3 regions of the Desulfitobacterium chlororespirans DSM 11544 genome follow, and region 1 is predicted to be linked to each of the others. Evidence: riboswitches for the same ligand, from Rfam matches in the RefSeq annotation. Region 1 holds a riboswitch; each other region holds the start of a gene.
What was found. A riboswitch is a leader RNA that binds a small molecule or an ion and turns the genes downstream of it on or off. The one in region 1 is predicted to bind cyclic di-GMP.
Positions count from the first base shown of each region.

Region 2: it holds a riboswitch for cyclic di-GMP, as region 1 does, so the genes downstream of both, BUA14_RS17095 (methyl-accepting chemotaxis protein) here and BUA14_RS06145 (HD-GYP domain-containing protein) in region 1, are expected to answer to the same signal.
Region 3: it holds a riboswitch for cyclic di-GMP, as region 1 does, so the genes downstream of both, BUA14_RS14905 (Na+/H+ antiporter NhaA) here and BUA14_RS06145 (HD-GYP domain-containing protein) in region 1, are expected to answer to the same signal.

Region 1 is NZ_FRDN01000005.1:63,580-67,813, reverse strand. It holds gene fdhD (formate dehydrogenase accessory sulfurtransferase FdhD) at 1-387, opposite strand, end outside; gene BUA14_RS06155 (CBS domain-containing protein) at 650-1,099, shown strand; gene BUA14_RS06150 (MBL fold metallo-hydrolase) at 1,192-2,163, opposite strand; cyclic di-GMP riboswitch class I at 2,378-2,465, shown strand; gene BUA14_RS06145 (HD-GYP domain-containing protein) at 2,571-3,632, shown strand; gene BUA14_RS06140 (catalase) at 3,795-4,234, opposite strand, start outside.
Region 2 is NZ_FRDN01000010.1:261,462-265,695, forward strand. It holds gene BUA14_RS17085 (helix-turn-helix transcriptional regulator) at 1-291, opposite strand, end outside; gene BUA14_RS17090 (MFS transporter) at 832-2,022, shown strand; cyclic di-GMP riboswitch class I at 2,370-2,454, shown strand; gene BUA14_RS17095 (methyl-accepting chemotaxis protein) at 2,611-4,234, shown strand, end outside.
Region 3 is NZ_FRDN01000009.1:99,876-104,109, reverse strand. It holds gene BUA14_RS14915 (BaiN/RdsA family NAD(P)/FAD-dependent oxidoreductase) at 1-428, shown strand, start outside; gene BUA14_RS14910 (hypothetical protein) at 521-1,090, shown strand; cyclic di-GMP riboswitch class I at 1,239-1,333, shown strand; gene BUA14_RS14905 (Na+/H+ antiporter NhaA) at 1,502-2,671, shown strand; gene BUA14_RS14900 (HutP family protein) at 3,039-3,467, shown strand; gene aroH (chorismate mutase) at 3,485-3,850, shown strand; gene aroF (3-deoxy-7-phosphoheptulonate synthase) at 3,932-4,234, shown strand, end outside.

The DNA of each region.
Region 1 (4,234 bases):
CTCTACTTTCTGAGCCAATCGGGCGTCATTAGCAAAATAAAAGGCACTTTTCCCTTTACCGCAGCAAGAAGTGAGATAACGTTTCAGAAAAAGGTCTTCACTAAGGGTTTGCTCCACTGTCGTTTCCACCCACACGAGCCCTTCCCTTTTATCCAAGGTAATCTTCTTTATCTGATCAGGATCTTCGATGATCCCTTCCGAACAGAGAAAGCCTATGACCAATTCTCTCTCCTGAGTAGGCGTACAAACCATGGTCGCAAATTCTTTGCCATTAATAAAGACTGTGAGGGCCTTTTCGATGGCAACCAGCTCGTTGACCACTTCTTTATCGGTTCCTATAATTTTGATGACCTGAGTTTCTGTAGTGCTAGCTAAATGGCTACTCATGTCATTCTCCCTCCTGCAAAAATCTTTCCATCCTCGTTTAGGTCATCTTCTATTCTATTATACGACCTAACAGACAACTTTACCTTTTTGCACTTTTATTCTTTTGCGGTAATCTTTCAACTTCTCTGAAAAATACTGAACATCAAGGAAGGTCATTTCCTTTTTTTCCAAATTGCCTCATTTCTTCTTGTCAAAATCATGGTATACTAGGATTAAATTCAGACAAAATATGTTCCAAGGTAATCACAAGGGGGTATTGGCAATGAAGGTCCAGGATATTATGCAAACCAATGTTATTACAATTTCGCCGAATACGGAAATTAAGGAAATCGCTAAGCTGCTATGTGACCATCATATTTCCGGAGTCCCGGTCATCGACCTTTTCGGCAATTTAATCGGTATTGTCAGCGAAGGCGATCTGCTGCATAAGGAGACCCATCCTCGGGTTCCTGACGCGGTAGGATTCCTGGGTGCTCTGATCTATTACCGAGGTGTCAAACAATATGAATCTGATCTAAAGAAATTGGTTGCCCTCAAAGCCTCGGAAATAATGACTCATGAGGTTATAACTCTCGAAAAAGACGCTGCTATTGAGGAAGCTGCCTCTCTCATGATTAATCACAATGTGAAACGGTTACCCATCATGGAAAACGGCAAAATGGTCGGAATCATCACCAGAAAAGATGTCATTAAGGTTCTGATTGAAGAGTAGCCGTTCTTTGCCCAATTACATAGCCCAGGCACAACAAGCAGCCCGCCGCTTCCTTTGGGGACCCGGCGGGCTGACTTTATCACTGCCAGAAGTCATGGATTAACCAATTCATAATAATGCTTTCCCTCGGAATTCACTCGCTGGGCCTCTCCTTTGTACACCAGATGCTCCAGATGAGCCATGGCCTCACCTGAGGCAAACCACTTCTGAGTAAGGGGAAAATCATTCCAGCTCTTATAGCTCAAATCCCAATGCATTCTTGCTGCTGTCTCTATGACTGATTTTTGGCCATCACGCAGAATTCCGGTGATTTCCTCAAGTCGTTCCTGGTGATGAACGATCAATTCATCAATCCGTTGCCGATGGTCTTGAATAAGGCTGCGATGAGACGGAAACACCCAGTCAATGTCAAACCGGCGAATTTTGTTCAGGCTCTCCATGAAATTCCCCAGGCTATCGATTTTGTAATGCCAGAAAGTAATATTCGGGGTAATTTCATTAAGGATATGATCCCCGCCCAAAAACAGCTTATGCTTTCTTTCGTATAAACCGATATGTCCGGGGCTATGGCCTGGAATATCGATCACTTCAAACTGATAGGGACCCACTTCTAAACAGTCTCCTTCTTGCAATGGGGTGTATGCAAAGGGTTCCTTGGGGGCTATGTCGAAGGCCTCAATCTCTTTCATGCCGATTCCCTGGTTCAAATTAAGACCCTCACTCAGATGCCCCAGCACCTGTTCAGGAGAGGTTCTGAAATTATTCAGCAGGATACCGTCTTTCTTTCCGATATAGACCTTACACCCTTGTTTCCACAGATAGTCAGCCAACCCGGAATGGTCCACATGCATATGGGTCAGCACCAAATCTGTCCGTTTCAGGTTAATGTCTGACGCTGTAATTCCTTCCATCAGGGCATTCCTGCACTCTTCCCTGTTAAACCCTGTATCCACAATCAAGGAACGGCCTTCAGAGGGGATGATATAGCTATTTAATGCCTTCAGTGGGTTTTTCGGCAAGGGTATTTCATTCAAGTAAATCTGGGGATAGACTTCCCGAATCATTCTTTTCACCTCAATATCTAAAAAATAAACTATTCTGATTATTCTAACACAAATATCCTGTGATTCATAGGCAACGCTCTACTCTACCCTCTCAAAAATTCTCCAACTGTTGGGGGAGAAGATGTTGTGAAGCTAAAACTTAGCCCTTATAATAGAATGGATGATAAATCCTTATGCCTTGGATACCTAAAATTGCATAGCCTATAATTTAGTGATTCGACAATAGCAAACCTGGCGAAAGCCAGGGACGCAAAGCTATGGGTCTTCCTGGATATACTCCTGATGATCGCCAAGCTACCGAAGCCTTAAGCTTTAAACACCTTTGTCGCCAGTTCACATGGCGACTTTAATTTTATACTGCTTTTATATATTTTTTTATAAGATAAGTTTGAAAGGAAGAGCGTTCAATGCGTCAGTTAAGCATAAACAGGCTTAAGGAAGGGGATATTCTGGGGCGAACGATCTATGCCAATGATGGCCGTGTACTCCTGGGGAAAGGGATGGCTCTGACCAAATCCTATATAGACCGTTTAAAAACCCTTGGCATCAACATTCTCTATATTGACGATGAGGTAAGCAAGGATATCATCGTAGAGGATATTATCTCTGAGGAGCACCGGCGGGAGGCCATGGCCTCCCTGGATAATGCTGTGCAGGCTGTGAAAGTAGGAAAAGATTTTGACGGTTTTAATGTAAAGAAGAACATTGACAATATTATTCAGGATATCCTTTTCCAAAAGGATATCTTCATCGGCTTAACGGATATGAGAACTTACGATAATCAGATTTTTGCCCATTCCGTCAATGTTTGCGTTCTCTCCATCGTACTGGGTAAGGCCCTGGGCCTGGATCGGGAAAATCTTGAAGGGCTGGCCATCGGTGCCTTGTTCCATGATATTGGCACTGTGAAATTGCCCAAGAAGCTCTTAAGCAAGCGAGAACCCTTTACTCCCAAGGAAGCAGCTCTTTACCAAACTCACACCAATCACGGTTTCGATATCCTCCGAACAAAACGGGAGCTGAATTTGTTGAGTGCCCATATTGCTTTCCAGCACCATGAGCGTCTCAATGGCAACGGCTATCCTCGTAAGCTCGAGGGAGACGCCATTCACCAGTGGGCTCAGATTGTCGGCATTGCTAATTTCTATGATAATTTAGTGAATGACGGTCCAGGACATACCCACATCCCGCCTTATGAGGCCTGCGAAATTCTTATGGGCAGTGCTGAAAAGTTTTTCCCTAAGAATCTCGTGATTACTTTTCTTAAGCATATTGCCGCGTATCCTACAGGCTGTACCGTTAAACTGAGTACCGGAGAAACAGGTATTGTCGTTGATCAAAATAAGAGTCTGCCGATGCGTCCCATCATCAGGGTTTTGGTAGCCGATCAAACCCTCTCCCGTGTTCAAGCAAAAGAATACAATCTCGTCGAGGAACGGACCCTTTTTATCGAATCCATTCTGGAGTAATACTTCTCCGGCGTTTTAGCCTTACCATTATCATATTGCCCTGTACTCTATAGGATAAGAAACCGAGGCGGCGGCCTCGGTCCTTTTATTGTCCTTTATCGGCATCTGTCCGAAAGAAACGACCGTTCCCCGGTGGAATACCGAGAAACGGTCTCATCTGAATTAAACCATAGCAGGATAAAGAAAGCTTGGACGGTTCCAGAATCTCTGCTTGGCCATTGCCTTGATAAATCTGCTGGCAAACTCCGAATCTGAATCCGTGACGATCCCCTCATCAGCCGATAAACCCAGCGGTTCCAGTACAGCATCACCCTTTTGAATGATGCCGATAGGTTTGAAATGGTTGTATATATCCGTTGTGAATTTCTGTGCTGTATATGTAAAATATGGGGTGATATTGCCGCTTCCCACGATAAGTATCCCGTCATAGACAAGTGGGGAACCCGTTAAAAAGCTGTCATGGACTTCATAGGCTATCCCCTCGGTTCCACTGACGGTCCCCAAGGTATCGTGGACAATGACCACTCTTAATTTGGCAGCAGCCAAAGTTTCCAACACTTTGCTTACGCCGGGACCATCGAAGCCTTGAGCGAGGAACACCG
Region 2 (4,234 bases), on a different contig from region 1:
TTTTCCTTTTATAAAAAAAGTGGAAGAGACTAGAATCTTATTATCCTTGGTACGGCCGTGATTTACAATGTAATCTTGTTCTTTATAATATTCTCCCTTAATAAGCTTCAGAGCAAGGTCGGTCATAGGTCCGCCTAATTTTCTTCCACTAATATGCTCGTTGGCAATTGCAATAATAGACTCATCAGGGTTTGATGCATCATGGAGAACGATTTCATAATTACCTCCGCATACTTTACCAAAAAACTGAACTAAGGGTATATATGATTCCAAAATCTGCTTGTTATTCATCGGTTCCTCCATTAATTAATATCATTGATAAAGCCAAACTTCATAATCATTTGTTTTAGCCTTACATATTCTTATAGTATAATTTATAACCAATATTTTACCATTACATTTACCCCATTACAATAAACTTCCGCAGTCTACTAATAACTCTGTTTACTATTGATTCTTTTATTTAGAAGACAAAAACTGTTTCCAACCATTATGCTGTCACTGCTGTGAGAAAAAAATCTCTATAACATTTCTCCAAGGTTCTTGAACATAGAATAGTTCATAAAGATACTGTTCCGGGAATATTGTCCACTTTTTACTGATTCTCCGCCCAACGTTTTCTTCGATTCGTTGTACGAGCCCTTCCACATCGGGATTCATAACAGCAAAGTGAAAATCATCCTGGGAGAATCATTATGTCGAACATTCCTTCACTTCCTTTCCTAGGTTGCACATTGAAAGCATTATTTTCCCATGCTATAATGCTTTTGCGGTTTATTTGCTAAAGCGCTTGAGAAATGCGTCAGAGGATTTTGAAAGGTTCGGCTTATTATGGAAGAAAAACATAGTGATGGTGACCGGGACTTTAAGCTGTTTTTGCTGGCAGGATTGTTCGCCGGGATCGGCGCAGGTATTAATACATCCATATTCAACAACTATTTAAACGATATATTCATGCTTTCCGAGAGTGTCAGAGGTTTCCTCGAGGTGCCCCGGGAAGCGCCGGGTTTCTTTATCATGCTGGTTCTGGCGGTTTTAAGTTTTGCCGGGGATGTGCGGATTGCCATGCTCGGCATGGCCGCGGCAGGATTGGGGATGCTGGGGCTGGGCCTTTTGTCTCCCACCTTCGCGGTTATGATCATTTGGATGATGATGTACAGCCTCGGCACACATATGGTCATGCCTGTCACGCCATCCATCGGCATGTCCCTGTCCAAACTGGAGTCTTTCGGCGCCAGGCTTGGAACGATCAGCGCCTTCGGTCTGTTCGGCAGTATTATCGCCTACGTTTTTGTCTTCCTGAGCTTTCATTTTCTGAATATGACCTATCAGATCGCCTTTATTATCGGTGCTGTTTTCTATGTGTTCGCTGCTTTGGCGGTGGGGCTGATGAAGAAGGGCGAACCGAAAGCCAGGAAAGTCAAATTTGTTTTTCGCAAACGCTACACCCTCTATTATGTCCTGGCCGGCGTCAGCGGAGCGCGGGCGCAGATTTTTTTGACGTTTGCCCCATGGGTCCTGATCAAGGTGTTTAATGTGCAACCTCAGATGTTTGCTATCCTGGGTATGATTGTCGCCTTTGTGAGTATTGGCACACGTAAAATAATTGGCCGCCTGATCGACGTCCGGGGGGAGCGATTCGTTCTGACGGTGGAGGCCGCTTTGTTGTTCGCCATCTGTCTTGGCTATGCGTTCTCAGCCGACATTTTCCCTGTCGGCATCGCTGCGGTGATTATCGCCGCCTGCTATGTCATCGATAATTCCATGTCTGCGGTGGAAATGGCGCGGTCGACATATTTACGGAAGATTGCCGTCGATCTTGATGATGTGACCCCAACGCTATCGACGGGGGTCAGTCTGCAGCATGTCGCCTCCATGGTCATTCCCGTTTTCGGCGGGCTTTTGTGGGCAGCTTTTGGATATCAGGCCGTCTTTATGGGCGCAGCCGTTATCGCTTTTCTCAATTTCATACTTTCACGCCGAATTAAGATAGAGCTTGATCCTGCCGCTAGGGCGGAGTAGCACACAGATATGTTCAGGAGCAGATAAGTAATAAGCCTTGAGTTACGTCAGATGAGCGTATCTTAAGGCTTTTATTATTCATCAAAAGACCTCTAGTTCATATTTCTCATAACATCTTCAATTTCGGCCCCTACAGCATAACAAAAACTGCCGGTGTCATCTCTAAAATTAAAAGATAAAAAAAGATGCCACCCACTGGCATTCTGATAGGTAAAAAATCACAAAAATTTTATTACTATTTGCGAATATAGATTTATTTTTAAATTACCTTTCAAATTGTAATACTTTGTAGTAGAATTGATTGAGGTAATACCTCATACAACATACCAATATAATCTTTAATTATATTGCGACAAAGGCAAACTTAGTGAAAACTAAGGACGCAAAGCTATGGGCCTTCCTGATCAAGCTGATGGCTGCCAAGCTACCGAACGCCTCTTTTTGCTGTCGCTAAATGAATGCGGCTTTTTTTATTGGTTTTTTCAGCCTAAACTTTATCCTTGGTGAGCTAGTTTAGCATACTTAGAAAATCTATAAAAAAGTAAGCTATTTAAATAAAATCATAAGATATTATAGGGAGGAATTAGTTTGAAACTCAAGACACGATTATTTTTAATGTTCTTAGCTACTAGTTTAATTCCACTGTTAATCTTTTCCGCCGTATCCATACCTTCTTTTATCTCAGATTCCCAACAGAGTACCTATCAGCTAAGTGAGGATAAAATAGCAATTGCTAAAGCTGAAATAAACGGGATGCTAGATAAAAATTTCAATACCCTACATATGGTCGCTAATCAACCGGCCATCCGCAATTTTGATTTACCTAATGCGAAAAATATTCTGCTGGATGCCGTTAAAGTCAACCCCGAACTTATTATTGCTCTTGATAATACTGAAGGACAACAAGTCGTTAAAAGTAATGATGATGCCTTAACCAACATCATTGAGCGAGATTTTTTTAAGCAGGCCATGAACGGGACTGAAGAGTATGTATCCGATATTATCGTCGCGAAGGCTACCGGTGCATTGATTGTCGTTATCGCTACACCTGTTCGTGATATGAATAATAACATTATCGGAGTTCTTCAAGCGAACATACAACTCGCTCAGCTCAGTGACTTTGTCACAGAGCTTTCAGAAGGCGGTTCAAACGTCTATGTGCTTTCCAGGCAAGGGACAGTATTAGCCCATCCCCATATCGAATATGTTCAAAACCAAGAAGATTTCAGCTCTTTAGAATTTGTGCAAACAGGTTTTACCGGACAGGACATGACCATGCAAGGGGCAAATATTCAAGGTGAAGAGGTTATTGTCAGCCATGCTTTGCACGAACAGGCGGGCTGGCTAATCGCTGTGGAAACCCCTGTTTCGGTGGCGATGGCTTCCGCTAATAAACTCCTGTACATCTCAATCGGCTTGCTTTTTACTGTGAGCATTATTGTCGGCTTATTCGGCTTTATCTTTGCCAAACGATTTACGGAGCCCCTCGTCAAGTTATCCTCTGTTGTCGAAACAATTGCAAGCGGAGATTTGACAGACTTTGAGGTTGAAATCAAGTCAAAAGATGAAATAGGCCGACTTTATCATAGTCTTAAGACAATGACCCACAACTTAAGGGGACTGGTAGTCAACATTCAAGAGGTTGCCTCGGCTTTAGCATCTCATTCCGTGCAATTATCGTCAACAACTGAGGAAACCACGGAGAGCTTAACCCAAGTCGTTACAACGATAAACGAAATAGCTCAGGGCAATAGCAATCAGGCTTTAATGATTCAGGGTTCAACAGATGCGATTGCTACGGTTAATCATATCGTCGGCGAAGCTACGCAAAAAACAGAGGTTGGTGCAGACAAGGCCAAAGAATCCTTAGAGCTTGCTAAAGAAGGTCAAAAGGCTCTTGAACGCCAAAGTCAAAAAATAGAAGAAAACAACAAGTATTCGGACACTGTCGGTCAATCGATACTTCAACTGGCTACAATGGCCGATGAGATTCGCAACATGATCGGCGCCATTAACAGTATCGCCGAACAAACCAATCTACTTGCTTTAAATGCTTCGATTGAAGCAGCCCGCGCTGGTGATGCCGGGCGAGGATTTGCCGTCGTAGCCGAAGAAATCCGCAAACTTGCTGAGCAGTCCAGTAATTCCACTAAGAGAATTGAAGATATTGTCAATAGCATTAATGGCAAGGTTAATGAAGCCGTTAATAATA
Region 3 (4,234 bases), on a different contig from region 1:
AATTGGATCAGAGAGTGCAGAGAGATTTTAAGAAATATTTAAATAAGCAATTTAAGAACTCACTGGATGAGCTCCTTCCCAAAAGCTTAATTCCCCTAATGATCCAATGGTCCCGGATTCCCCCCGAGAAAGTGGTCAATAGTATCAGTAAAGAAGAGAGAAAGCACCTGGTCCATTTGCTGCAGGAGCTTCCTTTAACCATCAAGGAGACTCTGCCTTTAGCTGCGGCTATCGTGACCGCTGGAGGAGTGGATGTCAAAGAAATCGATCCCAAGACCATGGCTTCCAAAAAGATCAAGGGTCTTTATTGGGCCGGAGAAGTAGTGGATGTGGACGGAGTGACGGGTGGATATAACTTGCAGGCAGCTTTTGCTATGGGGTACCGGGCCGGCCGGGGAGCAGGGGAACACGCTTTAGTCGATGAGTAGTACTCTGTAACACCTAGAATCTGCACATTCTAAGATAAGAATCATGTCTTAGTTCCGCTAAGGTTGCATAAACTGGTGATGAGGTGAAGTTTATGCGTCGCTGGCAATTTTTTGGTAAGTATAAAAAACGGAGTGGGTTTATTCCTCGTTCCGTAAGAAGCGCACCCCGTGTCAAAAGCTATCGGCCCAGTGCTTCGGCGGGCTTGCTTAGATTCGAGAAGGTTATTATTCGGGCAGTGGTTCTCTCTGCTGTCTTCTTGGTTTTAGCTCAGATGGCCTTAGGGCTGGCCAAAGATCCTGTAGGTTACTATATTTCCGTGGCTCAGAACATAGAAGCCCCTTCCTTGGACAGTACACCGGTGTCAAGTACGGTTACCCCGAACCTGATTCAGGAAACGACTCCCCAAACAGCTCTGATCACCCTCAAGGCGGTCCCCGCTGCTCCGGTTCGCGTGATCCAAAATGGCAAAACTCTGGGAACGTTGGCCCGGGGAGAGTTGGAGATTCCTGTTCAAACAGGAGTAATTCAGTTGGATGGAACCAATGTCTCCGCTATTGTTCGCATCCAGGTGATTAAGAAAGATTCAGCCCTGACAGAGCCGCGGCTTAATCAGACCCTAATCATCGAGCATAATAGTCAAACCTTAAGAGTCGGGCGCTGAAGTATAGGTAAATAATAGAGAGATGTGGTCTTGTTCAGTACGCAATTATAATATCTGCCGAATAAGAGATTTGTAGAAATTTACCCCGTTTTATTGCCTGGGGCGGTTTAGCTATGCTATATTAAAGTATCTAAAGATTATATATCATTAATGGTTGGGGCAAACTTTGCGAAAGCAGAGGACGCTAAAGCTATGGGTCTAAGGTCGTTGCACAAGACCGGCTAGGATCGCCAGGCTGCAAGTAGTTAGAACTTCTTAGGGGAGAGTAGTTCCTTTTTGGACTACTCTTTTTTTTGTGTGCTTTTTTGCCCTATGGGGGAGGCTGGACGAGACTTTGGTAATTGCGCCTTTTGTAAGGCGTGAAAATATAAACTAACATGTACCCATTATTTTACTTGAGGAGGAAGGCCAGTGAGTACCCAGAAAAAGACGCTCAATTTTTTACAGGAGTTTTCAATACCCTTAATCCTAGGTGTCCTTATCGCCCTTGTGTGGGCTAATTCAGCACCGGAGAACTACCATCATTTTGTTCACAATGAAATTGTGGGCCATATATCCCTCCATTTCTTTGTTAATGATATCTTTATGGTGTTCTTTTTTGCCATGGCTGCGATAGAAATTACCCAAAGCCTGCTGCCCGGAGGAAGTTTAAATCCCCTTAAAAGGGCGATCAATCCTCTAATGGCCACCCTTGGCGGAGTTTTGGGCCCAGCCGTTGTATTTATTGGTTTAAATGCCCTGATCGGGAGTCCTGAGTTTGCCAGAGGCTGGGGTATCCCTACAGCCACCGATATCGCCTTAGCCTGGCTGGTGGCCAGGGTAGTGTTTGGAGCTCAGCATGCTGCGGTCTCTTTCTTGCTGCTCCTGGCTATTGTCGATGATGGCATCGGTCTGATGATTATTGCCTGCTTCTACCCTGATCCCGCCAACCCGGTGGCGCCGATCTGGTTATTGCTCACTGCGGCGGGGATGCTGGTTGCTTATCTGCTTAGACGCAAAAATGTTCAGAGCTACTGGCCTTATATCGTCTTGGGGGGAATGCTGAGCTGGGCCGGTCTTTATCTGGCGCATATTCACCCGGCTTTGGCTCTGGTGTTTATTGTTCCTTTTCTGCCCCATCCTCCCCGGGAGGAATTCGGCTTATTTGAAGATGATCCCCAGGATCATTCCACCCTGAAAACATTTGAGCATGAGTGGAAAATCTTCGTGGACTTTGGCCTGCTTTTATTTGGCTTAACCAATGCCGGGGTGGAATTCTCAGAAATCAACACCCTCACTTGGCTCGTTTTCACCGCCCTCATCGGCGGAAAGACCATAGGAATATTCCTCATGGGGTCTTGGGCTACAGTCATCGGTTTTCCTTTCCCCAAAGGCATGGGGTATAAAGAGCTCTTTGTGGCAGGTGTGGTAGCGGCTATGGGACTTACCGTCGCCTTATTCGTCTCAGGTGTAGCCTTTATGGAGCCGGGCCTGCAGGGAGCAGCAAAGATGGGAGCACTGTTCAGTGCAGTTGCGGCAGTCATTGCTTTTGCCGCGGGTAAAGTGCTTAGAATCAAGAAAGTCAAAGACAATCAGGCTTAAGGAATGGTTGACGCAGGTCCTCTGGGAAGATGGGCCTGCTTTTTCTTGCCTCGGTCGATTACCAAATAGAGTTATTGATAAATAGGTTGAAAATGATCCCGATGCATTATATAATACAATTTAATATCTAATCCGACAGCTGGTGTAGGGCATAGTGTAGGACGGTTGTGGTTTTCTATTTTTTACACCTAAATTGAATAAAGGAAGGATGGTAGGACGGTGATTTAGAGAATTAGACACCGTAGGTGTCTTTTTTGTTTTCTTTTTTAGGCAAAATGTCCTAATGTGCTTAAAGCACATAGTGTAGTACTATTAAGGATGGGTTAATCTAAGCCAAGGAATCCCTTTGGGGAAAGGAAGGAATAAAATGGTTGCTGAAAGTAAGAAAATTGCTATGGCGGCGATGCGGATGGCTATGGCGGAAAGCCGTGAAGAGGAAGTTCACTTGAAGGACGGTTTTGGACGCCACGGCATTCGTACTGTGGCGGTGGATTATGGGGGCGAATATCTTACAGCTATTAAAAAAATCGTGGAAAGAGCCATTGTTGCCGCGAAACGGGAAGGGGTCATTCAAGAAACCCATGGTGATGAAGGAGCCGTTGCCGGTGCTACCCGGGAAGCTTTGAGCCAGATTATGCCAAAGGCCATGGGATTAAATATCGGTGGAAAAATAGGCATTGCCAGAAGAGATGAACATTTATCGGTAGCGGTCTTCTTCGGCGTAGGCTTATTGCACTTGGATGAGGTGGCGGTAGGCCTGGGACATAGGGCGGCGCCGAAAGAAATCAAGGGTTAAAAGGGAGGTGAACCAATGTGACAAGGGTTCGTGGTATACGTGGTGCTATTACGATTCAAGAAAATAGTGCTGAGCACATCCGTGCAGGGACACAAGAACTTTTGCAGGAGATAATCAAGCGCAATTCTTTAGCAACAACGGATATTATCAGTGCCATCTTCACCCTGACCAAGGATATTGATGCAGCATTCCCTGCGACTTTCGCCCGCCAGCTGGGCTGGGACCGGGTCCCTATGATCTGCCTGAATGAAATTCCTGTTCCGGGTTCGCTGCCTATGTGTATCCGCGTGCTGCTTCATGTGGAGTCTGCTTTGACCCAGGAAGAAATTCATCCGGTTTATCTAAGGGATGCCGTTAATTTACGCAGAGATCTTGTTGAGTAGAGTTGTATTAGGGCAGATTTTGCTCGCCTTGCCGGTGAGTAGTATAAAAAATGTAGGATGGTAGTTAAGGAGTGGAACATTATGATTATTGTATTAAAGCGTGGAGCCGGTGAGGCGGAAGTTCAGGAAATCAATGAGCGTTTAAGCCAGGAGGGATTCAAAATTCACCTGTCTCAAGGGGTGGAGAAGATCATCATCGGTGCCGTAGGGGATCGCTCCCGGTTGAAAGCTCTGGATCTGGAAGCCCTGCCTTGGGTAGAAAAAGTGGTTCCGATTCTGGCACCCTACAAGCTTGTCAGCCGTGAATTCCAGAGCGGGAATACCATTATCAAGATCGGCGATCACGAGATCGGCGGCGAAGAAATTCACGTGATGGCAGGACCC